2 regions of the Streptomyces sp. YPW6 genome follow, and region 2 is predicted to be linked to the other one. Evidence: predicted binding sites of a transcription regulator. Region 2 holds the regulator's gene; the other holds the start of a gene.
What was found. Region 2 encodes HrcA, which represses chaperone genes, less so after heat shock. Its sites were predicted from a motif close to TTNGCACTCNGNNNNNCNGAGTGCNAA; they were not measured.
Positions count from the first base shown of each region.

Region 1: a site for HrcA is predicted at 11,623-11,649, ahead of groL (chaperonin GroEL). Genes of this name have one in related genera too.

Region 1 is NZ_CP076457.1:3,247,768-3,263,149, forward strand. Features, by position in the region: gene KME66_RS14150 (hypothetical protein) at 288-557, shown strand; gene KME66_RS14155 (mannosyltransferase family protein) at 691-1,932, opposite strand; gene KME66_RS14160 (hypothetical protein) at 2,075-2,560, opposite strand; gene KME66_RS14165 (SigE family RNA polymerase sigma factor) at 2,553-3,053, opposite strand; gene KME66_RS14170 (GNAT family N-acetyltransferase) at 3,236-3,802, opposite strand; gene KME66_RS14175 (ABC transporter ATP-binding protein) at 4,068-5,780, opposite strand; gene KME66_RS14180 (lasso peptide biosynthesis B2 protein) at 5,905-6,402, opposite strand; gene KME66_RS14185 (lasso peptide biosynthesis PqqD family chaperone) at 6,399-6,650, opposite strand; gene KME66_RS14190 (asparagine synthase-related protein) at 6,647-8,722, opposite strand; gene KME66_RS14195 (keywimysin-related RiPP) at 8,773-8,907, opposite strand; gene groL (chaperonin GroEL) at 9,838-11,460, opposite strand; gene KME66_RS14205 (cold-shock protein) at 12,050-12,256, opposite strand; gene KME66_RS14210 (MoaD/ThiS family protein) at 12,700-12,978, opposite strand; gene thrC (threonine synthase) at 13,014-14,309, opposite strand; SAM riboswitch class I at 14,328-14,455, opposite strand; gene KME66_RS14220 (glucosyl-3-phosphoglycerate synthase) at 14,611-15,382, shown strand, end outside.
Region 2 is NZ_CP076457.1:5,503,983-5,519,364, reverse strand. Features, by position in the region: gene KME66_RS24245 (PhoH family protein) at 1-619, opposite strand, end outside; gene KME66_RS24240 (carbohydrate kinase family protein) at 849-2,060, opposite strand; gene KME66_RS24235 (MFS transporter) at 2,469-3,824, shown strand; gene KME66_RS24230 (adenosine deaminase) at 3,788-4,780, opposite strand; gene KME66_RS24225 (ribonuclease Z) at 4,809-5,723, opposite strand; gene KME66_RS24220 (histidine triad nucleotide-binding protein) at 5,767-6,126, opposite strand; gene KME66_RS24215 (16S rRNA (uracil(1498)-N(3))-methyltransferase) at 6,236-6,982, opposite strand; gene KME66_RS24210 (nitronate monooxygenase) at 6,979-8,052, opposite strand; gene dnaJ (molecular chaperone DnaJ) at 8,185-9,324, opposite strand; gene hrcA (heat-inducible transcriptional repressor HrcA) at 9,325-10,341, opposite strand; gene KME66_RS24195 (MBL fold metallo-hydrolase) at 10,506-11,237, shown strand; gene KME66_RS24190 (DUF3097 domain-containing protein) at 11,471-12,289, shown strand; gene KME66_RS24185 (ABC transporter substrate-binding protein) at 12,432-15,308, shown strand; gene hemW (radical SAM family heme chaperone HemW) at 15,357-15,382, opposite strand, start outside.

The DNA.
Region 1 (15,382 bases), 2.3 Mb from region 2:
CTCCTCGCACGCCGCGGGAACTCCTGGACACGAGTCGTCGCCTTCTCAGCAGCACAGTCCGACGGGCGACCGGCTCCTCCCTCCCGCCACCGCCCTCACGGCGCGCGAGGGCCACGCTGCGCTGAGACCGGCCACGACTCCGGCAGCGCCGGGTGAACACCTTTCCCCAGGCAGAACACCAGCCCCCATGGGCCTCACCCCAACAGGCCAAATCCCTTACTTGACAACGACTTTGAGCAGCATGTCACTGGTAGGTTGGCCCGTTCAGCCAGCAGAAGGGCACCAGCATGGGCAGACCCTGGGAAGCTGACCCCGAAACCGGGTTCAGGAGACGCCTCGGAAAGTCGGCGCTGGAGCTGGGCGCCACCAGCACCGGACCCGAGTGCCCGGACCTATGGGAGTTGGAGAACGGCGACATCGCCGTGATCGGACGCGACCTCACCGATTCCCTGGGGACCCGCCTGCCCGACGGGGTTTCCATCAGTCCCGATGAGCGCCTCGTGGTCATCCCGCGAAGGATGCTCATCGCAGCGAAGGCGGACATCCCCCATGTGTGAGTGCTTCCGCGCAGGCTGAGCTGCCGGGCGATCAGCCCGCGGGCGAAACGGAGTAGGACGTCCGGTACGAACGGGGCTCCGGCAGCCGCGCCGGCACCGGGGCAGCCTCACCCCGCCACCGCACCCCGCCCCCTCACCCCGCCCATCTCCCCGTCAGGAACGTCAGCGCGACGAGCGTCGACACCGGGGCCGCCACGCACAGGTACGCCGTACGGAACCACGGCCGGCGCAGGCTCAGCGCCGCCAGACCGATCCACAGCGGCCACCACAGCAGCGTCGCGCGCGGGACGGACGTGTACCAGTACGAGGTTCCCAGCGCCCACAGGCTGAGAGCCACGTACCCCGCTTCCGGCCACCGGCCGCGGCGGACGAGCAGCACCACCAGGGCCGAACCCACCACCATGGCCGCCAACTCCGCCTGGAACACGGACGCGTAGCCGGTCGCCTGCGTACCGCCGAACGCCCCGGTCCAGGTGTTCGCCCACGCCTCCCACGGGGCGTGGAACGTGCGGTACCAACCGCGTTCCTGCGCGTGCTTCCAGGCCATCCAGTCACCCGTGTGCGCGTGCAGATACCAGCTGTACGCGGCCGGAGGCAGCACGGGCAGCAGCGTCCAGCCCGCCGACCGCCACGCCCGCCGGGCCGGCCACGTCGACCGCCCCGCGCCCGCTCGTACGGACAGCAGGAACAGCAGCCCGACCGCCGCCGCGAGGAACAGGCCGCTGACCCGCACCGCCGTCCCCAGCGTGGTCAGGACGGCGGCGAGCGCCCACCGGTGCTTCAGCGCCGCGAGCCAGGCGGGCAGGGCGAACGCGAGGAACAGCGCCTCCGTGTAGCCCACCGCCAGGAACACCGCGCAGGGCGAGAGCAGGAAGAGCACCGCCGTACGCCGGCCCGCCGCCTCCTCTCCCGGCAGATGCGCCCGCGCGATACGGGCCAGGGCCAGCACGGCAACCGCCCCCGCGGCGAACGAGATCAGCAGCCCCGCCGCCGTCCAGTCCGGCACCACCGTGTGCACGGCGCGGAGCAGGAGGGGGTAACCGGGGAAGAAGGCCTCCCGGTTGTCCCAGCCGCTCGTCCACGGTCCCGTGCCCGCGGGGAAGTAGCCGTCGCGCGCTATGTGGAGGTAGTGGTTCGCGTCCCACTGCTGGAACGGCGCCAGGACCGGGGCCGCCTCCCGTACGCCGGGCTGCGCGGGGAACAGCCACCGGGCGAAGTGGGCGGTGATCCACAGGGACACGCGGGTCAGGAGGTAGAGCCACAGGACGCCGCGATCGTCGGGCGTCAGCCGGAACCTCACCGCCCGGGGCGCGGGCGCGGCCTCGGCTACGGGTCGGACCGGCGGAGGCCGCAGCCCGGGGGAGAGCGTGGACAACGCGGGCACCTTTCGGGCTCGCCTCGCGGATGGACCGAGGCATGCCGGATCGCCCGGAGAGCCGCCGGGGCACGGGAGGGGCAGGGGGCAGAGGACAGGGATCAGGGAGGAGGTCGGGACCGCGCGTCGCGGTCTGGGCGGATCAGGGCGTCGACGCGCCCCCGTCAGCCGTCGTCGTGGCCGGAGCAGTCGGAGGCGTCGTACTCGTACGTGTGCTGGTACGCGTGGGTGTGGGCGGTCCGCCCGGCTCGGTGGTCCGGCCCCACGTCCCCTCCGTGCCCGCGCTCCCCGGCATCGTGGTGCTCGGCGACGGCGGCGGTGACGGCGGCTCCGTGGGCAGCCCCTCCGACGGTACGGGTGACGGGTAGCTGGGCGACGGGCTCGTGGCCGGGGCCACCGGCTCCGGCCGTACCGGCAGGAGCCCCACCGCGACCGCGCCGCCCCCGCCGACCACCAGGCAGACCCCCACGGCGACCCCGGCCATCCGGCGTCGCTGCGCGCGCATGCCGCGCCGGGTGACGCTCGACGCGGGCTCCGGGGCGGTCAGCGCCTGCCCGAACTCACCGGCCTCCCGGAACAGGGACCGCAACGGATCCTGCGACTCCTTCGGATCCCGCGGTTCAGACATCAGGAGCCTCCTCGATGCGGGGGTCGTGCAGACGGTGGGCGAGCGCCGCCCGTCCACGGACCAGGTGCGTCTTGATCGTGCTGGTGGAAAGCCCGGTCTCCCCGGCGATCTGCTCGACCGTGAGGTCGCACAGGTAGTGCAGGGTCAGCGTCCGCCGCTGCTGGGCGGGCAGCTCCCGCAGCGCGTCGACCAGGACCACATGGCCGGGATCCGGCGGCGCGACGTGCTCCGCGCCACCGCTCCCCCGGCCCCAGGCATCCGCCGAGCGCCGCCGGAAACGCCAACGGCTCACCGCCAGCCGCCAGGCGACCGTACGGATCCACGCCTCGGGCTGCCCGTCCCGCTCCAGCCGCCCCCGCCGCACCCACGCCTTGACGAACGCTTCCTGCACGACGTCCTGCGCCTCCTGGAGGTCGCCGGTCATCACGTACAACTGGCCGGTGAGACGTGCCACCGCCTGGGCGTAGAACTCTTCGAACTCCTCGACGGTCAAAAGCTGCTCCCGGATCTTTCGCTTCACCGGGTATACGCCCGTCGTCGGGGATCCGGTCGACACCACCGACGAAGAATCGCAGGTGACGGTCGTCACAGCCCCTGCTCGGCCCCTTCCGGGCCTCCGTTCAGCCGGGTCTCAGCCCTCCCGCAGCCGCTTCTCGGCCCCCGTTCAGCCGGGTCTCAGCCCGCCCCCACCCGCTTCTCCAGCAACGTGACCCCGTACGTCCGGCCGCCGTCGCCGTTCTTCCCCGTCTGCTCGCCGACCACCTCGTACCCCGCCTCCTCGTAGTAGCGGCGGAGCCGGGGGTTCGAGGTCAGGCAGTCGAGTCGGCACAACGGGCGGCCCGACGCGGCGATCCGACGCTCGGCTTCCGCCAGCAGGGCCCGCCCGGCTCCGGACGGGGCGGTGCGCCGGTCGGTCATCAGGCGGTGGACGTATCCCGCGACCGGCGGCTGGACGCCCCAGGCGGGTTCGTCGTCCCACCACAGCTCCCACGCCCCGGCGCTCGGCCCGCCGGGGCCCGCCGTGGCGATCCACACCTCGCCCGCGCGCAACCGCGCCCCAAAGTGCTCCGGGCCCAGCTCTCCGGGCTTCCACTGGTCGATACCGCGCGCGATCTGCCAGCGAGCGGCGTCGTCCCGGAGGCGTACGAGCTCGGCCAGGTCGCCCTCCCCGGCCCGCCGGAACGACAACTCGGGCGGCATCCCGGACGCCGACTTCGAGGAGGTGGGGCTTGTGTGCGTCATGCCGCGATCCTCCCTCAACAAGTTTCGCGGTACGGAACAGCCGGCAGGTACGACGCCCACGCCGCCCTGGTCAGCCCGCCTCCCGCCCTCGCATCCCGTACAGCCGGCGAGCGCACGGGACCGGGCGAACGCCGTCGGGGCGGGCCTGATCCTCCGATCCGGAAGGACATACCGATGCCTGTGCAGCTCACCCACAGACCGGACAGGGACTGATGGTGGAGGTCTACCGCCGGGGCCGCGCTCGTCCCGACGGCGCTCTCGTCCCTCACCGCCCCTCCGCCGCCAGCTGGGTCGTCGCCAGCTCGCGGTACAGCTCGTCCCCGGCCATCAGATCCTCGTGCGTGCCCGCCGTACGCACCCGGCCCTCCTCCAGGACCACGATGCGGTCCGCGTGCCGGACGGTGGACAGGCGGTGCGCGATCACCAGCACCGTGGTCCGCTCGGCCAGTTCGAGGATCACGTCGCGCAGCGCCTGCTCGTTGACCGCGTCCAGCTGCGAGGTCACCTCGTCGAGGAGGAGCAGCCGGGGGTGGCGCAGCAGGGCACGGGCGATGGCGACGCGCTGGCGTTCGCCGCCGGAGAGGGTGACGCCCCGGTGGCCGACCGCCGTGGCCAGGCCCTCGGGCAGCCGCTCGACGAGGGCGTCCAGCCGGGTACGGGCGACCGCGGCCGTCAGCTCGCTCTCGTCGGCGGCCGGGGCGGCGAACAGGAGGTTCTCCCGCAGCGTCCCGGCGAGCACCGGCGCGTCCTGTTCCACGTACGCCAGCGAGCCCCGCAGCTCGGACAGCGGCCAGTCGCGGATGTCCCGGCCGTCCACGGTGATGGTGCCGGCCTCATGGTCGTAGAAGCGTTCCAGCAGGCTGAACACCGTCGACTTGCCGGCCCCGGACGGGCCCACCAGCGCCACCATCCCGCCGGCCGGCACGTCGAACGTCACCCCCCGGTGGGCGGGGGCGCGCTCGTCTCCGTAGCCGAAGGTCACGTCCTGGAAGGTCACTCCGAGCGGGCCGCCGTCCTCCTGCGTCAACCCGCTGCGCTCGTCCGTCGGTTCGCCCGGCAGAGACTCCACCTCGTCGATCCGGCGCACCGCCGCCAGCCCGCTCTGCAGGCCCGTCCAGCCCTCGACCAGACCACCGATCGGGCCCATCAGGTAGAAGAGGTACAGCAGGAACGCGATCAGGGAGGAGATCTCCAGCGAGCCCGAGGCGACCCGCGCGCCGCCAACGCCCAGCACCGCCAGGAACGCCAGCTGGATCGACATCGTCATCGTGACGTCGGTGACCGAGGACCACTTCGCCACCGACACGCCCCGGTCGTGCGCGTGCCGCGCCGCCGCCGCGACCGCCGCCGTCTCCCGCTCCTCCGCCCCGCTCGCCTTGACCGTACGGAACGCCTGGAGCACCCGGTCCAGGGCCGCGCCCATCGCGCCCACGGACTCCTGCGCCCTGAGCTGGGCCCGCTGGATGCGCGGCATCAGCAGGGACGTCACGGCGCCGATGCCGACGACCACCACCAGCGTCACACCGAGCAGCGTCGGGTCCATGTACGCCATGAGGGCGGTCGTGCCCAGCAGCATCAGGACGCTGTTGAACGACTCGACGAGCCCGCTGGACAGCACCGTACGGAGCAGGGTCGTGTCGCTCGTGACCCGTGACTGGAGGTCGCCGGGTGTCAGCCGGTCCACCGCCGGAACCTTCAACCGCATGATGCGGCCCACCAGTTGATCGCGGGCGCGGAGGACCACGCCCTCTCCTGTGCGGGCCATGAGATAGCTCCCGTACGCGGAGAGGCAGGCCCCGGCCAGCACGAGCGCGGTCAGCGCGACGAGCGGGGCCGCGGGTGAGCGGCCCTCGGCGAACGTGTCCACCGCGTGCTTCGCCATCAGCGGCATCGCGAGCCCCGCCCCGGACCCGGCGAGCGAGAGCAGGCCCGCCCGGATCAGGACACCCCGGTGCGGACGGACCCGGGCCAGGAGCAGGCGGAGGGGGGAAAGCCCCGGCGTGGGCGGAGGTGCGGGGGCGGCCGGGCCGGGGCGGTCCGGGCCCGGGGATGGGTCCGGTCCGGGCCGCTCCACGCGGTCCGGTCCGGGCCGCTCCACGCTCTCAGGCGGTCTGCCCGGCCCCGGGCCCGGCCCCGTCTGTCCCGCCCCCGCCGTGGTCCCCGCCACCGTGCTCACCCCGGACCTCCTCGCCCACCGTCACCACCATCAAAGGACGCAGATCGGCGGCCTCCGCCTGCTCCCCGACCGTACGCCCCTCCGCCTGCACCCAGGCGTGCGGAGAGAACGGCGGGGTCGCCCACACCCCCGCGCACCAGTCGGGCCAGACACCGGCCATCCGGCACGCCAGGGCGACGGCCACCGATCGGGGCAGGCAGCCGTAACGGCTCGCGCAGCGGCGGCTGGTGGCGACGACCGCCTCCAGGACTTCCAGCGTCTCGGCGTACGAGGCCGGGCGCGCGCCCCGGGAGCACCGGGCCAGCATCCGGCGCAGCCGGCCGGGCTTGAGCCGGGCCATGACGAGCGCGGCGGCGATGGCGGCCCGCAGCCTCGTCCCGCCCGCTCCCGCGCCCCGGCGGGGCATCGTCATCTCCGTGGTCATGGGCGCAGGATCCTTGCCTCGACGAGCCGCCGGGTCAGCTCCGCGACGTCCGACTCGGCCTCGGCCCGCTCCACGTCGAACTCGGCGACGATCCGGTCGACGGCGGCCTCGGGGGCGCGGCCGGCCGCGAGGGCCTCGACGACGATGACGCTGGTGTCGTTCAACTGCCAGTAGCTGCCGGTCTTCTCGTCGAGCAGGACCCCGCCGTACTCGGTGGTCGTGACGGCGATGCCTTTTCTGAGCTTCACAGGGCTGCCTCGCTGGTGGTGGTCGTGGAGGTCGTGGGCGTCGACCGGGAGGTGGGCCAGGCGTTCTCGGCGGTGCGGAGCCAGGTCTCCCCGGCCACGGTGGAGCTGATGGAGTGTTCGACCAGGACCGGCGAGAAGGGTTCGGCCGCCAGGCGGAGCAGCTGGCGGGCGTCGACCAGGCCGTGGTCGGCGAGGCGCGAGCCGGTCCACAACTCGGCCAGCTCCGGCGCGTGCTCGGCCAGTCCCTGGTGTTCGTCGGAGGACATGTGGTCCTTCGTGGTCCGGGCCAGCAGCGCGTCCGGCACGACTCCGCGCATCGCCTCGACGAGCAGCGGCTTGTAACGCCAGGGGCTGATGCGCTCCGGCAGGCGCACGGCGAGGGTCGCCTCCAGGATCCGGTCGTCGTAGAAGGGCGCGGCGACCGGCAGCCCGATCGTCATGCCGATGTCCTCCATCGCCTGGAAGTGCCGGGCTCCCATCCGTACGCCGTCGATGTCGACGTGCCGTCCGCGCCACGGGTCGATCGGTTCGGCGTGCTCGGCGGCGGCCCGGAACTCCTCGGCGATCAGGGCCTTCGCGTGCTCGGTGAGCCAGGGGTGCGGGGACTGCCGTACGCCCCAGGAGAGCAGCGGGGTGCGGGCGACGGGCTGGGGTGCGGCGGTGACCGCCCCGGCGAGCCAGCGGGGGAACGGCGAACGGTCGGACAGGGCCTTGAGCGTCGGCAGCAGCGGCCAGCCGAGCTGGTGGCGCAGGCCGCCGAGGTGGCTCCAGGCGGTGAACGGGTTGCCGTGGAAGAGGTCCTGGTAGGCGTGGGGCAGGCCGAGGAAGATCTCGTCGCCGCCGTAGCCGGTGAGGTGGTAGCGGGAGCCGGTGGCTCGGGCGCGGCCGAGGAGCAGTGCCGCGCGGGCCCGGCCGGGGGCGACGGGGAGCGGTTCGTCGTTCAGCTCGGCGGCGGTGGAGGCCAGATCGGCGTAGAAGTAGGGGGCGTCGGCGGCGGGGACGACGTGATGGTCCAGGGCGGGGTGGCGGCCACGCGCGGGGACGGCGTGGTGGTCCGGGGCGGTGGCGGGGTGGCGGCCTCCGGTAAGGCCGGCGTGGCCGTCCGGGGCAGGGGCGGGGTGGCCGTTCGACGCGGTCGCCGCCGTGCCGCGTGCCGCCTCGACGGCTCTGCGCGCCCAGGTCTCGTCCTCGCTGTACCGGTCCCGGGCGGCGACGGTCAGCAGGGACAGCGACGCGGGGCCGGTCTCGCGGGCGGCGAAGGCGAGGGCGGTGGAGTCCAGCCCGCCGGAGAGTTCGCAGCTGATCCGGTCCAGGCCGCCGACATGGGCCCGTACGGAGGCCTCGACGGCTTCCCCGAGCCTGTGGGCGCCCTCCGCCAGGGGCAGTTCCCCGGGCGGCGGCTCCCACCAGCGGTACTCGGCGGGGCCGGGGGCGGCGGCCGTGCCCGGGGCTGCGGCGGGCAGGGCCAGGCCGTACCCGGCGCCGGTCTCGTGGACACCGCGCCACACGGGCCGTCGGCTCAGGGGATGCGGCAGGAAGTCCAGCAGCCGGAGCGCCAGCGCGCTGTCGTCCAGGGGTGCGTCGATCAGCCGGGCCAGGACGGCGGGGCGGTCCGAGGCGATGGTTCCGGCCGCCGGGTGCCGGGCGTGGTAGACGCGGCGGAGTCCGGTGGCGGTGCCCCGGATCCAGCTCTGCCCGGACAGCCTGGCGACCACGTGGTGGAGGCCGGGCAGCCGGGCGAGTCGGCGCTCCAGGCCGATGCGGTCGCGGGCGCCCTCCAGGATGCCGGCGAGCACGGCGTCGGGGACGCGGTCCGGGCCGATGAGGACGAGGGCGTCCTCGCCCCGGGCGAGATGGCTGACCCGGCGGACCAGCGGGCGGGCGACGACCCAGGGCCGGCCCGAGGGATGGGCGACGGTCAGCGTGTCGCCCGCCTCCCGGGCGGGCCCGGCGGCGTCCGGCGCGGAGGACCGCCCGGCAGCCGCTTCCGGCGCGGGAAGCTGCCCGGCCGCTGCCGCTCCCGCCGCGCTGTCCGGCAGGACGACGAAGTAGTCACGCAACTGGCCGGGCATCTTCACCTTTCGGAAGTTCTCACGCGGTGCGCAGGAGACGGATCGGCGGATCAGACGATGCGCCGGGTCCAGTACTCCTTGTACGAGCCGACGAAGTAGCCGGCGGTCTTCTTCGAGAAGTCGCCCTGCTGGAACATCGCCGGCTTCACGTAAGCCTTCTTCTGCTGCTGCTTCTGCTGCTTCATGAGACTTTCCCTTCTGTGTGGTTGGCGACCGCTATGCCCATCTGGCTCCTGCATAACGGGAGTTGTTCGTGCGACTGGTGTTCATCATGCGAACACCAGAGCCATCATGTCCGGCCGATGAACCGGTACGCATGATTCCGACTTACCGTGCGAAGTTGGCCGGATAGCGCGAGCACCGGAGCCTGGGGCGGCCCCTCTCCCGGTTTCTCGACTCCGGGCCGAGACGATCTTCCGGCGACCCTGTGCAGTCGCACACCCCCTGGGCACGCACCCCCGGCGGACCGGCCCCGGGACCGAACGCGGTGATCGAACCGGGCAGTGAGCTGGCACGACGGATGACGGCCGCCGCCGGACCCGGCGAACCGGCCGGAACGGCCCCCGGGCCGGGCCCCAGGACCCCTCTACCTCAGAGATCACGGGCGCGCCACCGCCCTCGGCACCGTCGCGCCGAAACGTTTTGCCGTACGGGAGTGGCTACGGCAAGTAGCCATTCGGCCACCCCGCCCCCCCCCACTTCCCACGGCCACCCCGGCCCTGGGGCAGGGGGAGGTGGCCCGAGGCAGGGGGCGTGGCCCGGGGAGAGAAAGGCGGGGGCTGCGCCCGGGGGTGCCGGAGACTGTGCCCCGGAGGCAGGGGCAGAAGGCTGGGGCCCGGGGCCCCGGCCCGGGCCCGGGGTCGGGAGGCTGTGCCCCGGGTCCACGGGCCAGGCTCCCCGCGTCCCGGAGGCAGGAGGCCGTGGCCCGGGTCCAAGGGCCAGGCTCCGAGCCCCACGGCCCCACGGCCCCGCGGCCCCGGGTGCCAGCCCCCGGGTGCCGGCCCCCGGGCTCCCCTGCCCCGGACACGCCACAGGGGCGGCACCTCCCGTGAAGGAGATACCGCCCCTGTGGGACGTACGCGGAGCTTCGATCGACCGGCGTGAGCCGGAACCGATCAGAAGTCCATGTCACCGCCCGGCATGCCACCCGGAGCGGCCGCAGCGGCCTTCTCGGGCTTGTCGGCGATGACGGCCTCGGTGGTGAGGAACAGCGCGGCGATGGACGCGGCGTTCTGCAGGGCGGAACGCGTGACCTTCGCCGGGTCGAGGATGCCCTCGGCGATCATGTCGACGTACTCGCCGGTCGCGGCGTTGAGGCCGTGGCCGACCGCCAGGTTGCGGACCTTCTCCACGACGACGCCGCCCTCGAGACCACCGTTGACGGCGATCTGCTTGAGCGGGGCCTCCAGCGCGAGCTTCACGGCGTTGGCGCCGGTCGCCTCGTCGCCCGTGAGGTCGAGCTTCTCGAAGACGGCCGAGGCCTGGAGCAGAGCCACGCCACCACCGGCGACGATGCCCTCCTCGACGGCGGCCTTGGCGTTGCGCACCGCGTCCTCGATGCGGTGCTTGCGCTCCTTGAGCTCCACCTCGGTGGCGGCGCCGGCCTTGATGACGGCCACGCCGCCGGCCAGCTTCGCGAGGCGCTCCTGGAGCTTCTCGCGGTCGTAGTCCGAGTCGGAGTTCTCGATCTCGGCACGGATCTGGTTGACGCGACCCTGAACCTGGTCGCTGTCACCGGCGCCGTCGACGATCGTCGTCTCGTCCTTGGTGATGACGACCTTGCGGGCGCGGCCGAGCAGGTCCAGGCCGGCGTTCTCCAGCTTGAGACCGACCTCCTCGGAGATCACGGTGCCGCCGGTGAGGATGGCGATGTCCGCGAGCATGGCCTTGCGGCGGTCGCCGAAGCCCGGGGCCTTGACGGCGACGGACTTGAAGGTGCCCTTGATCTTGTTGACGACCAGGGTGGAGAGCGCCTCGCCCTCGACGTCCTCGGCGATGATCAGCAGGGGCTTGCCCGACTGCATGACCTTCTCCAGCAGCGGGATCAGGTCCTTGACGCTGCCGATCTTCGAGTTGACGATCAGGATGTACGGGTCGTCGAGCGACGCCTCCATACGCTCCATGTCGGTGGCGAAGTACGCCGAGATGTAGCCCTTGTCGAAGCGCATACCCTCGGTGAGCTCCAGCTCCAGACCGAAGGTCTGGGACTCCTCGACGGTGATGACGCCTTCCTTGCCGACCTTGTCCATCGCCTCGGCGATCTTGGCGCCGATCTCGGTGTCGGCGGCGGAGATGGAGGCGGTCGAAGCGATCTGCTCCTTGGTCTCCACGTCCTTGGCCTGCTCCAGCAGAGCGGCGGAGACGGCCTCGACGGCCTTCTCGATACCGCGCTTGAGGGCCATCGGGTTGGCGCCCGCGGCGACGTTGCGCAGACCCTCGCGGACGAGCGCCTGGGCGAGAACGGTGGCGGTGGTCGTACCGTCGCCGGCGACGTCGTCCGTCTTCTTGGCGACCTCCTTGACCAGCTCCGCACCGATCTTCTCGTACGGGTCCTCGAGCTCGATCTCCTTGGCGATGGACACACCATCGTTGGTGATCGTGGGCGCGCCCCACTTCTTCTCGAGGACGACGTTACGGCCCTTGGGGCCGAGGGTGACCTTGACGGCGTCGGCGAGCTGGTTCATCCCGCGCTCGAGACCGCGCCGTGCCTCCTCGTCGAACGCGATGATCTTGGCCATGTGAAGTGGTCCTCCCGGACAGGGGTGGATTTCTCCGGACCGGGAGGCGCCCGCGACGGACGGCCTGCGCGTGTGATGGTTCCTTGCCCCATCGCACCTGCGGGCCTCACCGGCCCGGTCCAAGTTCTGTCACTCTCACCTGGAGAGTGCTAACGCCAATGATTAGCACTCGACCCCCGTGAGTGCAAGCGCCTTCGGCCAGTACCCGCCATGCGGACGAGGCCCCCGGAGCCCGCCCGGCGCCGGACCCCGGAGCCCTGCCCGCACGGAGGCACGGAGCCCCACCAGCATCAGGGGCGCAGGGGCGCGGAGCCCTGCCGGCGCAGGAGCGCGGAACCCTGTCGGCACAGGAGCACAGAACCACGGAGCCCTGCCGACATAAGGGGTGCCGAGGCGCGCACCCTCCCCCGCACCGGGCCGCGGTCACCTGCGGTTCCTGGCCGCGGCCCGCCCCGTACGCGGCCACCGCCGGCCCGGGACCCGCGCGAGGCGCGACCCCCTGCCCCGGAACGCGCGCAGGACCCGATCCCCTCTTCCCGGGGTCGGGCCCTGCGTGCGTGAGTGGTGTCGTCGGACGACCGCGCCGAGCTCAGCCGACGGCGAGCTTGACCATGTCGGCCTGGGGCCCCTTCTGGCCCTGCGAGATCTCGAATTCAACTCGCTGACCCTCTTCGAGGGTGCGGTACCCGTCCATCTGGATCGCGCTGTAGTGGACGAAAACATCCGCACCACCGTCGACCGCGATGAAGCCGTACCCCTTCTCCGCGTTGAACCACTTGACGGTGCCCTGAGCCATGCCCAACTCCCCTATTACTGGCCCTTGCACGGGACCGCACTTCGCGGGCCCGGGTCGGAACTCACCCTCCGACAGGAGAGGGTGCGCGGCGCCGCAGCGCGTCGACCGCGGCCGAATGTATCCGCCCAACTGCCCTCTGCAACAGGTCAATCGGACGAGAATTCTGGGCCACGAGGAACACGCGAATATGCGGGTTTGCTGAGATTTACGGGCAAGTCGGGCCAGGCAAAGGCCACTTATGCCGCAAGAGGTTCAGGTACTTTGGCTGCTTCTTATCGGGGCCGGGCGCATTCTCATATGCGGGCGGCACGGGCAGCGGATGGGGCTTCCCCAACTGTACCGCGCTCAACCATGCAGAATTGCCCCCTCCGCTTCTCTCGCGGAGGGGGCAACTGCCGTCACACAGAGGCGCGGCGGGGCCGCCGGGAGCGGCCCCGGACGGCTCAGCAGCCGCCGGCCACCGCGGGAATGATCGAGACGCCTGCCCCGTCCGGGGTCGCCGCGTCCAGGCCGCCCTCGAAGCGCACGTCGTCGTCGTTGACGTACACGTTCACGAAGCGGCGCAGCTTGCCCTGGTCGTCCAGGACGCGGGCCGCGATGCCCGGGTGGTCCTTCTCCAGGGACTCGATGACCTCGGAGAGCTTCGTGCCCTCCGCCGGGACCTCGGCCTGGCCGCCCGTGTACGTACGGAGGATGGTGGGGATGCGGACCTTGACGCTCATGGTGGTGCCCTTCTTCCTGCGTTACGGGGTGGTCGTCAGGCGGTGCCGAGGCCCGCGGCGCGGAACGCGTCCAGGCTCGGCTTGATGGTGGCCGTGGCCTGCGAGGTGGCGGAGACCGCGTCGAGCGTCTTGAGGCCGTCACCGGTGTTGACGACGACGGTGGTGAGCGCCGGGTCGATGACACCGGCCTCGATGAGCTTCTTCGTCACGCCGAGCGTCACCCCGCCCGCCGTCTCGCCGAAGATGCCCTCCGTGCGGGCCAGCAGCTTGATCGCCTCGACGACCTGCTCGTCGGTGACGTCCTCCACCGCGCCGCCCGTCCGCCGGGCGATGTCCAGGACGTAGGGGCCGTCGGCCGGGTTGCCGATGGCCAGCGACTTGGCGATGGTGTTCGGCTTCTGGGGCCGGACGACGTCGTGCCCGCCCTTGAAGGCGGCGGAGACCGGGGAGCAGCCCTCCGCCTGGGCGCCGAAGATCTTGTACGGCTTGTCCTCGACCAGGCCGAGCTTGATCAGCTCCTGGAGCCCCTTGTCGATCTTGGTGAGCTGGGAGCCGGACGCGATCGGGATGACGATCTGGTCGGGCAGCCGCCAGCCGAGCTGCTCGCAGATCTCGTACGCCAGCGTCTTGGAGCCCTCGCCGTAGTACGGGCGGAGGTTGACGTTGACGAAGCCCCAGCCCTCGCCGAGCGGGTCGCCGATGAGCTCGGAGCAGAAGCGGTTGACGTCGTCGTAATTGCCCTCGATACCGACCAGCTCACCGCCGTACACCGCGGCCATGACGACCTTGCCCTGCTCCAGGTCGTGCGGGATGAAGACGCAGGAGCGCAGTCCGGCGCGGGCGGCGGCGGCGCCGACGGCTCCGGCCAGGTTGCCCGTGGAGGAGCAGGAGAGGGTGGTGAAACCGAAGGCGCGGGCGGCCTCGACGGCGATCGCGACGACGCGGTCCTTGAAGGAGTGCGTCGGGTTGCCGGAGTCGTCCTTGACGTACAGGCCGCCGGTGACGCCCAGCTCACGGGCGAGGTTGTCGGCCTTGACCAGCTTGGTGAAGCCGGGGTTCAGGTTGGGCTTGTCCGCGACGTCGGCGGGCACCGGCAGCAGCGGGGCGTAGCGCCAGATGTTGTCCGGACCGGCCTCGATGCGCTTGCGCAGTTCCTCCGGCGAGCCGGTGGGCAGGTCGTAGGCCACTTCGAGCGGCCCGAAACAGGACGCACAGGCGAAAAGGGGGCCGAGCTCGAAACGCTCGCCGCACTCGCGGCAGGAAAGCGCCGCGGCGGGACCGAGGTCCGGGGAGGCGGTGGTGGCATTACCTGCGACGGTCTGAACAGCCATGATGGCGGAGGTCCTTTCTCCTCATCTTCCTCGCGACGCATTTCGCCGCAAGACGGAATTGGCACCTTCCCCACCGTGACCTCGCGGTCGGCAGGAGGGTTGCCGGGACTTCAACGGGCCGTTCCCTCAGTCCCTCTGGATGAGCTCTATGGCGCTGGATCTTCGATCCAGGCGTTTGTGCGCGCTCCGACCCCGACATGCGACGGTCATCCGCGTTGTTCAAGACTGTAACCGAAGCACCGGACCGTTGAGATAGTCGTCCGAACCGCGAGATGGATCACACAGACAGGGAGTGCCGACCGTGCTCGAAGAGGTGGAACGCTGGCTGACCAGGCGTTCCTGGTCGTCCGGCGACCGCCCGCCGCACCAGCTCGCCGACGTCCGGGCCGCCGACCCGCTCCGTACGTCCGTGAGCGTGGTCCTGCCCGCACTGAACGAGGAGGCCACGGTCGGCGCGATCGTGGCGGTGATCCGCCGCGAGCTGATGGAGAAGATCCGGCTCGTCGACGAACTCGTGGTGATCGACTCCGGCTCCACCGACGCCACCGCGGCCGTGGCCCGGGCGGCGGGCGCGCGCGTGGTCCACCGGGACGCGATCCTGCCCCGGATCCCGGCCCTGCCCGGCAAGGGCGAGGTGCTGTGGCGCTCACTCCTGGTGACCAGCGGCGAGATCGTCTGCTTCGTCGACGCCGACCTCAGGGACTTCTCGGCGGACTTCGTCTCGGGGACGGTCGGCCCGCTGCTCACCGACCCCTCCGTCCACTTCGTCAAGGCGATGTACGACCGCCCGCTCGGCGACCGAGCGGGTCAGGGCGGCCGGGTCACGGAACTGGTGGCCCGCCCGCTGCTCAATCTGCACTGGCCGCAGCTGGCCGGGTTCGTGCAGCCGCTGGGCGGCGAGTACGCGGTGCGCCGGTCGCTGCTGGAGCGGCTGCCGTTCCCCGTCGGTTACGGAGTGGAGCTGGGGCTGCTCGTGGACGCGCTGCACACGGTGGGCCTGGACGCGCTGGGCCAGGTCGACGTCGGCGTTCGCGTCCACCGCCACCAGGACGGACAGGCACTGGGCCGGATGG
Region 2 (15,382 bases):
CGTAGAGCGGGCGCAGATACGGGTCGATCTTGTCGAACAGGGTGCCCGGCAGGAAGCCGAGCCGCTCCCCCGCCTCGACCGCGGGCCGGGTCAGGATGATCCGGCTGACCTGCTTGGACTGCAGGGCCTGGACCGCCTTGGCCATGGCGAGATAGGTCTTGCCCGTACCGGCGGGGCCGATGCCGAACACGATCGTGTGCTCGTCGATCGCGTCCACGTACCGCTTCTGGTTGAGCGTCTTGGGGCGGATGGTGCGACCGCGGTTGGAGAGGATGTTCTGCGTGAGCACCTCGGCGGGCGTCTCGCCCTGGGGGTCTCCCTGTCCGTCGCCGGCCGCCCTGAGCATGGCGATCGACCGTTCCACTGCGTCCTCCGTCATCGGCGCTCCGGTGCGGAGCACGAGCATCATCTCGTCGAACAGGCGCTGGATGAGAGCGACGTCCGCGGCGTCGCCCGTGGCACTGATCTCGTTGCCCCGGACATGGATGTCGGCTGCCGGGAAAGCCTCTTCGATCACGCGCAACAGCGAGTCGCCCGATCCGAGGAGCATCACCATCGGGTGTGCGGCCGGGATCCTGATCTGGGCACGCGCCTGCGGCTGTGTGGGTGACTGAGTCATGGGCCGGCCCTATGGCCTGCGCATACCTCCCGTTGCAGGGTTCTCGCTGCTCGACAACCTCCGGATTACCAAGCCTACGACCTGTCAGTGACAACACCGAGAGGTTTTACCGGCCGTCTGTGCGACACGGCCGGGCGGGCACGGGCCGTACGTGCGCCGACGGGCGGACGCTCGCGTGGCCGGGCGGGCGGCACGGCCCGGTTCCCGCGTGCGCGGCCCGGCCGCCCGCTCACTGACGGAAGCCGATCGTGGGCACCGCGCGCCGCAGCGGCCAGGCGCGGGCCGTGGCGGGCAGCAGGTCCTCCAGGAAGGCGTAGCGCTCCAGGGCGGCCGGGTCCTGGCGGTCGCAGGTGCGGATCAGCTGCCACCAGGCGGCGATCTCGGCCCAGCCGGGGGCGGAGAGCGAGCCGCCGAACTCCTGGACCGAGAGCGCGGCCGTGAGCCCGGCGAAGGCGAGGCGGTCGGCGAGCGGCCAGGCGGCGAGGGTGCCGGTCACGAAACCGGCGACGAAGACGTCCCCCGCCCCGGTCGGATCGAGCGCCTCCACCTCGATGGCGGGCACCGCGGCGGCGGTGCCGGTGCGCCCGTCGACGGCGTACGCGCCCTCCGCGCCGAGGGTGACCACGGCGAGCGGGACCCGTTCGGCGAGCGCGTGCGCGGCGGCGCGCGGGCAGTCGGTCCGGGTGTAGCGCATCGCCTCCTCGGCGTTGGGCAGGAACGCCTCGCAGTGCGCGAGGTCGGGCAGGGCGTCCAGGTCCCAGCGGCCGGTCTCGTCCCACCCGACGTCGCCGAAGACCAGCGCACCGCCACGGGCGGCGGCCGCCACCCAGGGCTCGCTCCGGCCGGGGGCGAGCGAGGCGATGGCGGCGCGGGCGCGCGGCGGGCACCGCGGGAAGTCCGGGGCTCCGGCTCCGCCGGAGGTGGCGGTTCCGGCGGCCGCGGCCGGGGTTCCGGGTCCGGCCGGGCCGGGCCCGGGGGCCGCCGACGAGGTGCCGGGCCCGGGGGCCGCCGACGAGGTTCCCGGTCCGGCCGGGGCGGGGGCCTCGTGGCCGTGCGAGACCATCGTGCGCTCACCCTCGTACGCCATCGAGACGGTGACCGGGGAGTGCCAGCCGGGGACGGTGTGCGACATCGACAGGTCGATGCCCTCGCCCTGCTCCAGGGCGTCCCAGCAGTACTCGCCGTAGTGGTCGTCCCCGAAGGCGGCGGCGAGGGAGGTGCGCAGCCCGAGGCGGGCGAGGGCGGTGGCCATGTTGGCGACGCCGCCGGGGCTGGAGCCCATCCCCCGGGCCCAGGACTCGGTGCCCCGCACCGGGGCGCTGTCGAGGCCCGTGAAGATGATGTCGAGGAAGACCGGGCCCGTCAGGAAGACGTCGCAGGCGGGGTCGCGCGGGGCGCGCAGCGCCTCCAGCGGGTCGATGCCCGGAGTGTCTGTGCTCACCGTGCGCTCCCGGGGTCGTGCGGCGGATCGCGGTGGGATCCGGACCGTGTGGGGTGCGGTCAGTCTGCCCGATCAGCGGAGGCGAACGCAGTGTCCGCGCCCATGTGTTCGCAGCACGCCTGACCTGCATAAACATGCGCTACTACCCGGTGTTCGACTGCATAAACACATATGTGACCCAGATCACATCTGGGTCACTTTCGGGGAGCCGGAAGCGCTTGATACAAATTGCCCCGCGAGCACCTTCGGGGACGTTGTCCGACGAGAGCCGCGATCCCCTGGCATATCGCCATACCTTCCGCAGCACCCCCATGCCTTTCCGCAGTACCTCCTGCCGTACCTCCCCCTTGCCTGTCGCCTTACCCTCCCCTCCCCTCTGCCTGCTCAGGCATGTCCTCAGGAACGCCCATGTCCTCGCGCCCTGGTGCCGCGTGGCCCTTGGTGGCCGTGTTCACCGCCGGTTACCTCGCCTCCTATCTGCTGCCCACCGTCGTCGGCCGGCTCAGCGCCCATCTCGGGCTGAGCCCCGCCCAGGCCGGTCTGGTCGGCAGCGCCCTGCTCCTCAGCTCGGCCGGCGCCGGCTTCGCCCTCGCGGGCCGGGTCGAGCGGTTCGGGGCCCGTACCCCCGCCCGCGCCGGACTGGCACTGGCCGCCGTCGGCTACGGCAGTGCCGCGCTCGCCGGGTCCGTACCGCTGGTGGTGCTCGGTGTGATGATCGGCGGATTCGGCTCGGGCACGGCGACGGCGGTCGCGGCGTCCGGGATCGCCGCCCGGCGCGACCCGCACCGCACGTCCTCGCTCGGGCTGCTCACCGTGTCCGCCACGGCGGGCGTCCTCTATCTGACGATTCCTCATCTCGGCGGCGGCCACCGGCTTCCGTTCGCCGCGATCGCGCTGGCGGCCCTGCTCGTCTGGCCCGCGACCGCCCGGCTCGACGGTGTACGGGCCGCCGGGGAGAGCAGTGCGCCCATCACCGGCAGGCTGCCGCACCGCCGCTCCGGGCTCGTCCTGGCGGGCGGCATGCTCGTCTGGTCCATGGCGCAGAACGCCCTGTGGGGCGTGAGCAGCCGCATCGGCCTCGACCAGGCGGGACTGTCCGAGGTCACCGTGGGCGCGGTGTTCGCCGCCGCGCTCGGCGCGGGGCTGCTCGGCGTGACGGGCGCCGGGCTGCTCGGCGCGCGGCTCGGCCGGGCGGTGCCGATCGGGCTCGGGACCGTGGTCATCGCCGCGAGCATCGTGCTCAGTTCCTCGGCCCGGGACCTCGGGTCGTTCGCGACCGGCGAGATCCTGTGGAACACCGTCTACCCGGTGGTCCTGTCCTACCTGATCGGGCTGGCCGCCTCGCTGGACGTACGCGGCCGGTGGGCGGTGCTGGCGGGCTCGGCCTCCTCGGTGGGGGTGGCCTGCGGCCCGCTGCTGGGAAGCGTGCTCTCCGAGGAGGCCGGCTATCCGGCGATGGGGCTGGTCCTGGGGGCGGCCACCCTGCTGGTCGCCGCCCCGGTGACCGCCGTGGCGCTGCACACCGGCGGCCGTCCGCTGGTGCCCGGTTCGGTGCGCCGTCGCGGTGGCGCTCCGGCCGCGCTGCTCGCCGCCACCACCGGCGGCGGCCTGTCCGGCGCGGTGCCGAAGCTCGGCTCACCGGAGCAACCCGTCACCGAACTGCGCGTACGGCGCGGGCGGCTGGTGCGCAGCGCGATCCGGACCGCCGGTCCGGACGGCGGATCCGGTCAGTCGAACGCGTACGCCTCGACCTCGGCCAGATAGCGCGCCCGGCGCTCCTCGTCGTGGTCGAGGAAGGCCGCCTCGAAGGAGTTGCGGGCCAGGGTGCGCAGCTCCTCCGGGCCGAGGGCGAGCGCGTCACGGACGGCGTCGAAGGTGTCTCCGGCGTACCCGCCGAAGTAGGCGGGGTCGTCGGAGTTGACCGTGCAGTGCAGTCCTGCGGCCAGCATCGCGGGCAGCGGATGGTCCTTCAGCGTGTCGACCGTGCGCAGCCTGACGTTGGAGAGCGGGCAGAGCGTGAGCGGCACCCGGCCGGCGACCAGCCGGGCCACCAGCTCCGGGTCCTCCATGCAGCGCAGCCCGTGGTCGACGCGCTCGACGCCGAGGACGTCCAGTGCCTCCCGGATGTACTCCGGCGGGCCCTCCTCGCCCGCGTGGGCCACCTTGCGCAGACCGAGCGCGGCGGCCGCCTCGTACACCGCGCGGAACTTGGCGGGCGGGTGGCCGACCTCGGCGGAGTCAAGGCCCACGGCGCTGATCCGGTGCAGATACGGCTTGGCCGCGTCGAGGGTGCCGAGGGCCGATTCGGCGGACAGGTCGCGCAGGAAGCACAGGATGAGCTGGGTGGAGACGCCGTGGGTCTCCTCGCTGCGCTCCAGTGCGCGGCCGAGGCCCTCGATGACCGTGCCGATGGGGACGCCCCGGGCGGTGTGGGCCTGCGGGTCGAAGAAGATCTCGGCGTGCCGGACCCCCTGGGCGGCGGCGCGGGCGAGGTAGGCGTCGGCGAGTTCGGCGAAGTCGTCCTCGGTGCGCAGGACGGCCATCAGCGCGTAGTAGAGGTCCAGGAAGGACTGGAGGTCGTCGAACGCGTAGGCGGCGCGCAGTTCGTCGGTGGTGGCGTACGGCAGGGTCACCCCGTTGCGTTCCGCGAGGGCGAAGGCCAGTTCGGGTTCGAGGGTGCCTTCGATGTGGAGGTGGAGTTCTGCCTTGGGGAGGTGCACGGTGTCTCGCAAACGGGGGTGGGGGTTCTCAGGGGTGGTGCCGGGTGGGGACCGGGACGCGGATCAGGTCCTGGGCGACGGTGAGTTCGCCGTCGAACCCGGCGGCGCGGGCCTGGGTCTCGAACGCCTCCGGGTCGTTGTAGCGCTGGGAGAAGTGGGTCAGCACGAGGTGGCGGACGCCCGCGTCCTTCGCGACCCGGGCGGCCTGCCCTGCGGTCAGGTGGCCGTGGTCGACGGCCAGTTTCTCGTCCTCGTCGAGGAAGGTCGACTCGATGACGAGCATGTCGCAGCCCTCGGCGAGCGCGTACACCCCGTCGCAGAGGCGGGTGTCCATGATGAACGCGAACCGCTGCCCGCGCCGGTGCTCGGAGACCTGCTCCAGGGTGACGCCGCGGAGGGAGCCCTCCCGCTGGAGGCGGCCCACGTCCGGTCCGGCGATGCCGTGCTCCGTGAGGAGGGCGGGCAGCATGCGGCGGGAGTCGGGCTCGGTGAGGCGGTAGCCGTACGACTCGACGGGGTGCGAGAGCTTCCTGCTGTCCAGGGTGTACGCGGGGGTTGCGGCGAGGACCGCGCCGTCCCCGGCGACCGGGGCCTGAGCCAGCTCGACGGTCTCGCGGTACGCCGTGGCGTACCGCAGCCGGTCGAAGAAGTGCTGCCCGCTCGCCGGGTAGTGGGCGGTCACCGGGTGCGGCACCTGGTCCAGGTTGATCCGCTGGATCACCCCGGCGAGCCCCAGGGAGTGGTCGCCGTGGAAGTGGGTGACGCAGATCCGGTGGAGGTCGTGCGCGGCGACCCCGGCCCGCAGCATCTGGCGCTGGGTGCCCTCGCCGGGGTCGAAGAGGATGCCTTCCCCGTCCCAGCGCAGCAGATAGCCGTTGTGGTTGCGGTGCCGGGTGGGGACCTGGCTGGCGGTGCCGAGCACCACCAGCTCGCGTACGGACATGGGGAAACGCTCCTGCGCTACGAAGGGCTGTGCGGCACGAGGGCTATCCGGGGGGCCACTGGAGGCCGCGGCCGCCCAGCACGTGGGCGTGGGCGTGGAAGACGGTCTGGCCGGCGCCGGATCCGGTGTTGAAGACGACCCGGTAGCCGGTGGAGTCGATCTTCTCGTCGGCGGCGACCGCGCCGGCCTCGGTCAGTATGTCGGCGGCGATCTTCGGTTCGGCGGCGGCGAGGGAGGCGGCGTCGGGGTAGTGGACCTTGGGGATGACCAGGACGTGGGTGGGGGCCTGCGGGTTGATGTCGCGGAAGGCGACGGTGGTGTCGCTCTCGCGGACGATGGTCGCCGGGATGTCCCCCGAGACGATCTTGCAGAACAGGCAGTCGGACTGCGGCTCTCCCGCCATGGCGCCGGGCCTCCTCGTTCGCTGGTGGGTCGGTACTCGCGATCAGGTGATCAGGTCGGTACTCGTGACCGGGTGATCAGTACAGGGGCATGCTATCGCCGGGCCCCGTTCACCCCCAGCGGCCCGTACGTCCCAGCAGCAGCGCCGTCGCCGCCGTCCCCGCCGTGGACGTGCGCAGCACACTGCGGCCGAGCCGGTAGGGGCGGGCGCCCGCCTCGGCGAAGGCGGTCAGTTCCTGCGGGGAGACGCCGCCCTCGGGGCCGACGACGAGCACGATCGAGCCCTCGGCCGGGAGTCCGGCGGTGGCCAGCGGGGTGCTGTCGTGGTCGCGGTCCTCGTGGAGCACCCCCGCGAAGTCGGCTCCGGCGAGCAGGGCCGCGACCTGCTTGGTCGTCATGGCCTCGGCCACCTCGGGGAAGCGCACCCGGCGGGACTGCTTGCCCGCCTCCCGGGCGGTGCTGCGCCACTTCGCCAGGGCCTTCGCGCCCCGCTCGCCCTTCCACTGGGTGATGCAGCGGGCGGCCTGCCAGGGCACGATCGCGTCCACGCCGGTCTCGGTCATCGTCTCGACGGCCAGCTCGCCCCGGTCGCCCTTGGGGAGGGCCTGGACGACGGTGATCCGGGGCGTGGGCTCGGGCTCCTCCCGGACGCCCGCCCGGAGCGCGACGGTGAGGCGGTCCTTGCCCTCGGCGGCGCGGACCACGCCCTCGGCCCAGTGGCCGTGCCCGTCGGTCAGGACGACGTCCTCGCCCGGCTGGAGCCGCTTGACGGAGACGGCGTGCCGCCCCTCGGGGCCCTCCAGGACGAACTCCGTTCCGGTGGGCATCCGTTCGACGACGAAGACCGGTGCGGTCACCGGGGGCTCCTCATGCTCAGGGCCGCCCTGGCGGCCTCCAGTTCGGCGGCGAGCAGCTCGGTCAGCTCGCCTGCGGGCAGTTCGCGGGCCATCCGGTGGCCCTGTCCGGCCCACAGGGCCATGCCCTGGGCGTCCCCGGTCCTGGCGGCGGCCTGGCGCAGCCCGCTGGTGACGTAGTGGACCTGGGGGTAGGCGGCGGGGGCGTACGGGCCGTGTTCGCGGACGAAGCGGTTCACCAGGCCGCGGGCGGGCCGCCCGGAGAAGGCACGGGTCAGTTCGGTGCGGACGAACAGGGGGTTGGTCAGGGCCTGCTTGTGCAGGAGGTGCGCGCCGGACTCGGGGCAGATCAGGAAGGCGGTGCCGAACTGGGCGGCGTCCGCGCCCGCCGCGATGACGGCGGCGATCTGGGAACCGCGCATCAGGCCGCCGGTGGCGACGATCGGGATCTGCACGGTCTCGCGGACCTGGGCGACGAGGGAGAGCAGCCCGGTGCCGGTCTGGTCGAGCTGCGGGTCGTCGCGGTGGGTGGACTGGTGGCCGCCCGCCTCGACACCCTGGACGCAGACGGTGTCGGCGCCCGCCCACTGGGCGCTCTGGGCCTCCTCGGCGGAGGTGACCGTGACGATGGTGTGCGTACCGGCGCGGGCGAAGGCGTCGAGCGTGTCGCGGGTGGGGCAGCCGAAGGTGAAGGAGACGACCGGGACCGGATCGTCCAGCAGGATCGCGACCTTCGCCTCGTAGGCGTCGTCGCCGCTGCCGTCCGGGTCGCCGAGCGGGGTCTCGTACCAGGCGGCCTCGCCGGCGAGCTGGTGGCGGTAGACCTCGACGGCGCTGGGGTCGGCGAGCGCGGGCTGCGGCATGAAGAGGTTGACGCCGAACGGGCCGGCGGTGAGCCGGCGGAGCTGTTTGATCTCGTTGTACATCCCGTCCGCCGTCTTGTACCCGGCGGCCAGGAATCCGAGCCCGCCGGCTTCGGCGACGGCCCCGGCGAGCTGGGGTCCGGACGCGCCGCCCGCCATGGGGGCCTGCACGATCGGATACCGGCAGAGATCGGTCAACGCGGAGGACATGAGCGCATCGTGCCACGTCCCGCCCACGGGGCCGAATCAGCCAGTCGACGGCCTGACCGGTTCTCCCGCCGAACGCCGCACCGCCCGCCGGTGAGGAACCGGCGGGCGGTGCGGTGAAAGGCGGAAAGCGGTTCAGCGGCCGTTGAACGCGTCCTTCAGACGGGAGAAGAGGCCCTGCTGACCTGGCTGGAACTGACCCAGGGGTCGTTCCTCGCCGCGGAGCTTGGCCAGCTCCCGCAGCAGCCGCTCCTGCTCGGGGTCGAGCTTGGACGGGGTGATCACCTCGACGTGGACGATCAGGTCGCCCCGGCCGCCGCCGCGCAGATGCGTGATCCCGCGCCCGTGCAGGGGGACGGACTGGCCGGACTGGGTGCCGGGCCGGATGTCGATCTCCTCCAGGCCGTCCAGCGTCTCCAGCGGGCACTTGGTGCCGAGGGCCGCTGCCGTCATGGGGATGGTGACCGTGCAGTGCAGGTCGTCGCCGCGCCGTTGGAAGACGGAGTGCGGCAGCTCGTGGATCTCCACGTACAGGTCGCCGGCCGGGCCGCCGCCGGGGCCGACCTCGCCCTCTCCGGCGAGCTGGATGCGGGTGCCGTTGTCGACGCCGGCCGGGATCTTGACCGTGAGCGTCCGCCGCGAGCGGATACGGCCGTCTCCGGCGCACTCCGGGCACGGGGTGGGCACGACCGTACCGAAGCCCTGACACTGCGGGCAGGGCCGCGAGGTCATGACCTGGCCAAGGAAGGACCGGGTGACCTGCGAGACCTCGCCGCGTCCGCGGCACATGTCGCAGGTCTGGGCGGAGGTGCCGGGGGCCGCGCCCTCGCCGCTGCAGGTGTTGCAGACGACGGCCGTGTCGACCTGGATGTCCTTGGTGGTGCCGAAGGCCGCCTCGTTGAGGTCGATCTCCAGCCGGATCATGGCGTCCTGGCCGCGCCGGGTCCGCGAACGGGGCCCGCGCTGCGCGGCGTTGCCGAAGAAGGCGTCCATGATGTCGGAGAAGTTGCCGAAGCCGCCGGCTCCGAAACCGCCCGCGCCACCGCCGCCGCCGTTACCGGAGAGCGGGTCGCCGCCGAGGTCGTAGACCTGCTTCTTCTGCGGGTCGGCGAGCACCTCGTAAGCGGCGTTGATCTCCTTGAACCGCTCCTGGGTCTTCGGGTCCGGGTTGACATCCGGGTGCAGCTCGCGGGCGAGCCGACGGAATGCCTTCTTGATCTCGTCCTGAGATGCGTCGCGGCGCACGCCGAGTACGGCGTAGTAGTCCGTGGCCACTTACGACTCCGCCAGGATCTGTCCGACGTAACGTGCCACTGCGCGTACCGCTCCCATCGTTCCGGGGTAGTCCATGCGGGTCGGTCCGACCACGCCGAGTTTGGCGACTGCCTCGTCGCCCGAACCGTAGCCGACCGCGACGACGGACGTGGAGTTGAGCCCCTCGTGGGCGTTCTCGTGCCCGATCCGTACGGTCATGCCGGAGTCCGTGGCCTCACCGAGCAGCTTCAGCAGGACGACCTGCTCCTCCAGTGCTTCCAGCACCGGCCGGATCATCACCGGGAAGTCGTGTCCGAAGCGGGTGAGGTTGGAGGTGCCGCCGATCATCAGCCGCTCCTCCGTCTCCTCGACCAGGGTTTCGAGGAGGGTGGAAAGAACCGTGGAAACCGTCCCCCGGTCCTCGCTGTCGAAGGATTCTGGCAGCTCCTGCACCAGGCGCGGGACATCCGCGAAGCGGCGTCCGACGACCCGGCTGTTGAGCCGGGCCCGCAGATCCGCGAGCGATGCCTCACCGAACGGCGCAGGGCAGTCGATCATACGCTGCTCGACGCGGCCGGTGTCCGTGATCAGGACGAGCATCAGCCGGGCGGGGGCGAGCGACAGCAGCTCCACGTGCCGCACCGTCGAACGGGTCAGCGAGGGGTACTGCACGACGGCGACCTGCCGGGTCAGCTGCGCGAGCAGCCGCACGGTCCGCCCGACCACGTCGTCGAGGTCGACCGCGCCGTCGAGGAAGTTCTGGATGGCCCGGCGCTCGGGCGAGGAGAGCGGCTTGACGCCCGCGAGCTTGTCGACGAAGAGGCGGTACCCCTTGTCGGTGGGGATGCGCCCCGCGCTCGTGTGCGGCTGGGCGATGAAGCCCTCGTCCTCCAGCACCGCCATGTCGTTGCGGACGGTGGCCGGGGAGACCCCCAGCCGGTGCCGCTCGGTCAGCGCCTTGGAACCGACGGGCTCCTCGGTGCCGACGTAGTCCTGGACGATGGCGCGCAGCACTTCGAGTCTGCGTTCGCTGAGCATCGCGCACACCTCCAGCTGTCTGTCTCCGGTCTCCGACTGGCACTCGGTGCGTACGAGTGCCAGCAATCCCGTCGTCAGTGTACGGGGGTGGGGTGGGGCCTGGGCAAGGGCGACCGGCCGCCCTCCCACCGGACCGCGCAGGTCGCTGCCGATAGCGTCCTGGTATGGACGTCGCTTGGGAAGACTTCGGGTGGGAGCGGTTGGGCGACGGCGTCGGCCGGCGGCGGCTCCCCGGCTGGGACGCCACCGTGGCGCTGGTCGCCGGGGCGGAGGGGGTGCTGCTGTTCGACACGGGGTCGACGCTGCGCGAGGGCGTGGAGCTGCGGCGGCAGGCCGAGGCGCTGCTCGGCCGCAGGGTGACGCATATCGCACTGAGTCATCCCCATTTCGATCATGTGCTGGGCGCGGCGGCGTTCGCCGGGGTCCGGGTGTACGGCTCGGCGGGGCTCACCGCCCTGCTGCGGAACGGGGAGCAGGGGCTGTACGCGGACGCCGTGCGGCACGGCGTCCCGGAGGACGAGGCGGCCCGGTCGGCCGGCACGCTGGTGGTCCCGCACGAGGAGGTGCGCGGCGAGCGGGCGCTCGATCTGGGCGGCGGCCGCCGGGTACTGCTGGCCGGTCTGGGTCCGGCCCACAGCGGCCACGACCTCGCGGTGCTGGTGCCGGGCTCGGAGGGCGAGCCCCCGGTGGTGCTCTGCGGCGACCTGGTCGAGGAGTCGGGCGAGCCGCAGGCGGGCACGGACGCGGTCCCCGCGCGGTGGCCCGCCGCGCTGGAGAGGCTGCTGGAGCTGGGCGGCGAGGACGCGCTGTACGTGCCGGGGCACGGGGCGGTGGTGGACGCGGCGTTCGTCCGGGCGCAACGGGCGGCGCTGGCGGAGCGGTTCGCGGCGGGGTGAGGAGCATCGCGGCGGTGCCGAGGACGTTCACGGCGGCATGAGCACCGTCGCGGCGGGCGGCGTCCTGGCGGCGGTGCCGAGGGCCCGCGCGGCGGCGTGAGGAGCGTCTCGGCGAGGCGGCGGTTCCTCGGCGGGGTGAGAAGCATCGCGGCGGCGTGTGGAGCGTCACGGCGGGGTGAGGGTTCGGGGCGGCGTGAGGTTCTTCACGGCGGCGGGCCGATTATCGTCGGGCCATGCGCAGCTACCAGCCGGACCTGACCCCGCCGTGGAAGCGGTCCGCCCCCGTGCCCGAGGTGCCCGCCGAACCCGATCTGGTCGTGGAGGAGGTCGCCACCGGCTTCTGCGGGGCGGTGATCCGCTGCGAGAAGACGGCCCAGGGGCCGACGGTGACCCTGGAGGACCGGTTCGGCAAGCACCGGGTGTTCCCGATGGAACCGCGCGGCTTCCTGCTGGAGGGCAAGGTCGTCACCCTGGTGCGCCCGGGTCCCGGAGGTCCCGCGCGTCCCACGCGTACGGCCTCCGGTTCGGTGGCGGTGCCCGGCGCGCGGGCCCGGGTGGCACGGGCCGGGCGGATCTATGTGGAGGGCCGGCACGACGCGGAGCTGGTGGAGCGGGTGTGGGGGGACGACCTGCGCATCGAGGGCGTGGTCGTGGAGTACCTGGAGGGCATCGACGACCTTCCGGCGATCGTCGGGGAGTTCGGGCCGGGACCGGACGCCCGGCTCGGGGTGCTGGTGGACCATCTGGTGCCCGGCTCCAAGGAGTCCCGGATCGCCGACCGGGTGACCGGTGACCACGTGCTGGTGGTGGGGCACCCGTACATCGACGTGTGGGAGGCGGTGAAGCCGTCGTCGGTGGGGATCGACACCTGGCCGGTGGTGCCGAGGGGGCAGGACTGGAAGACGGGGGTGTGCCGGGCTCTGGGGTGGCCGGAGAACACCGGGGCGGCCTGGCAGCACATTCTGTCGAAGGTCCGCAGCTACAAGGACCTGGAACCCCAACTGCTGGGCCGAGTGGAGGAATTGATCGACTTCGTCACCCTTCCGGACTGATGTCCCCGGGCTGACTCCCGCCCTTCCCGGACGATCGCATACCGATCTCTGGGAATGTCTGCGTCCCACACGCACCATCGGTTATTGAGGGTTACACGAGAGGACGGACGGGCCGGCGGTTCACGGGGGAAGGGTACGGGCGATGGCGCGCGAGGTCTGGCGGGACAGTGCGGACAACGAGGCGGCTTCGGCCGTCTTCCACCTGATGCAGCAGCTGATCGACCGGTACCGGGTCAACCGCCCGGTGATGCCGCTCGTGGTGGCCCAGGCGGCGGACGCGGGGGCCGGTCCGGAGATCGACGCGCGGGTGGAGCAGCTCGTGCACCAGGTGCACCGGGCCAACGAGTTGCGCCGGGTGCCGGTGCGGCTGCTGGACGGCGCGGGGGCGACTCCGTACGAGGCGGCGCTCGACATGGTGCGCACGCTCTCGGAGAAGCCGTGGGAGACCCGCGAGAACACCCAGTACAAGAGTTTCGCCTTTCCGCGCTCGCGGCTGCTCGGGGCGATCGAGCAGGCCACGGCGACGGTGGTGGGGCAGTCCGGCGGGAACCCCGCCGAGGTCCGCGAGGAAAGGATTCTGGAGCAGCTGAGCCGGTTGCGCTGGCGCTCCGGCAGGCCGCGCGGCGGGACCCGGTGGGACGTGCTGCGGCAGTCGGTGCGGCCCGAGACGTTCGTCGGAGCCCTGTTCATCGCCCTGCTCAGCGTGCTGCTCGGGGAGATCGACTGGCTGCTGACGGTCCTGGTGGCGACGGTCGCGCTGATCGGGCTCGCGGTGGTGGGCCTGGCGCGGCGGGCCGCGCCGCCGCTGCTGTGGCTGCGCCGGGCCAGCCGGTGGTTCGCCACCACCTCCTCGCTGGCCGCCTCCAGCACCGGGTATCCGTCGGACGGCTGGTCGTGGTTCTCGCCGAGCGGTTCGTGGCGGGTGATCCGTGCGCGGGCGGCGGCGGTCGCGGAGCGGGTGGCGGACGCGGGGGCGGGCGACGAGTACGCGCGCCAGTTCCATCTGGAGCTGCGGGTGCAGGCGCTGCTGGAGGACCTGCGGCACAACTACCGCCCGCACTCCCTGGACTGGCGGCGCAGCAAGCGCACGGTCCCGCCGGTGGTGTTCCTGCCCCGGGCCACGCAGGACAACGGCGGCATCCTGCTGATCAACGCGATCAACAACGTACGGTCGCGGCGCAGTGAGGTGGATCCGCTGCTGCTGCTCGCCTCGCTGCCGGCCTCCGAGATCATGCGGCACACCCCGCCGCTGCCCCCGGAGCGGCCGGGTCCGGGGACACCGACCGGTTCCTCCGGTGCGCGGGCCCGTTACGAGCGCTGGGTCGACGATCTGAGCCTGGGCCAGTCGCCGGTGGCGGCGGCGACCCTGGCGTGGGTGCTGCTGCTGCCGCTGTCCACCGAGAAGCTGACCCATGAGCACGCCCACGCGCAGCTCGTCACCCACCGGGTGCGGCGCACCTGGGCGTGGTGGGTGATGTCGCGGGCGACGCTCGCCGTGGCCGTCGTGGGCTCGCTGCTGGGGGCGTTCCTGTGGGCGGGGCACTGGCGCGACACCTACTGCCACGGGCCGCTGACCGACCGGAACACGGACGCGATCTGGCAGGGGCCGGACGGCGACCGGGAGTGCGTGGGGGTGGCGACCGCGCCCGAGGTGCTCTTCGCGCGGGGCAACGACCTGGAGCTGAACGGGGCGGGCAAGGGCATCACGTTCGAGCGGATCGAGCAGGCGATCCGCGAGGAGAACGACGACATCGAGGACGACGACGCGTATGTGACGATCGTCTACGCCGGTCCGCTCACCGCCACGGGCAAGGACCCGGAGGCGACCCGCAAGGGGCTGGAGGAGCTGACCGGGGTCTACCTCCAGCAGCGCGCGGTGAACAAGACGGTGCGCCGGTCGGTGAAGCTGCGGGTGCTGACCGCCAACGGCGGCGAGGACCTGCTGCGGCAGATCACCGCCGTGGAGAAGATCATCGAGGTGGCCCGGCGGGATCCGACGGTGGTCGGGGTGGTCGGTCTCGGCCGGAACACCCAGGAGAGCGAGCAGGCGACGAAGCTGCTGCGCGAGGCCGGGCTGCCGCTGGTGAACACGACGAACTCCAGCAGCGACCTGCCCCGCGATTTTCCGAACTACTTCGGCCTGGCGGCGACGGACGAGGAGCAGACGCATGTGCTGGGTCTGGTGGCCCGGCAGATCGCGCGGGGGCTGGACCGCCCGTACGCGATCGTGCTGTCGCGCAAGGACCTCAACGGAGACCTGGACCGGTACACCGCCGAGCAGCGGGACGCGGGCCGCAAGATGCTGGAGGACGCGGGATTCCAGCCGGGCAAGGACGTGACGTACGACCTCGCGGGCGGGGCGAGCCTGAACGCCCCGCTGACGAACATCTGCCGGGCCGAGCGGGTGCCGGACGCGCTGTACTTCGCCGGGCGGGTCGAGGACGTGCCGACGCTGATGCGGGGCCTGTCGGAGACGACCGGGTGCTCGGACCGGCGGATGACGGTGTTCACCGGCGACGATCTGACGAAGGGGACGTTCAACGACTCCACGTCCATCGCGGCCAACGTCACGCTCTACCACGCCTCGCTCGCCCCGCTGGACCGGGGGAAGAACCTCGGCTTCTACGGGGACGCGTACCGCACCCTGCGACGGCTGCACCCCGACGGGGAGGTCGCCGCGCTGGTCTCGGGGCGTCCGGCGTACGAGGACGACCTGTTCGCCAGCGGGCAGACCGTGATCGCCTACAGCGCCACGGCGGCCCTGTACGACGCGGCGGCGCGCGGCGACAGGCGGCGGAGCGCGGCGGAGACCTGGGCGACGCTGCACACGGTGGACCTGAACAACATGCCGACGGGGACGATCTCGTTCAGCCGGGCCCGGTCCTCGGTCGCGGACAACGTGCACGGCCTCAACATCGTGAAGGTGGTCCGGCCGGGGCCGAGCGCGGAGCGGACCCTGGTCTGCGGCAAGCCCGCCGGGGTCGCGCCGCCGCTGACGGCGAAGGACTGCAAGCCGTGAGGGCCTCCTCCCGGGGGCTCGCCGGACGGGAGGGCCTCGCCCCCGGGCTCAGTCGACCAGGTCGCGGACGACGG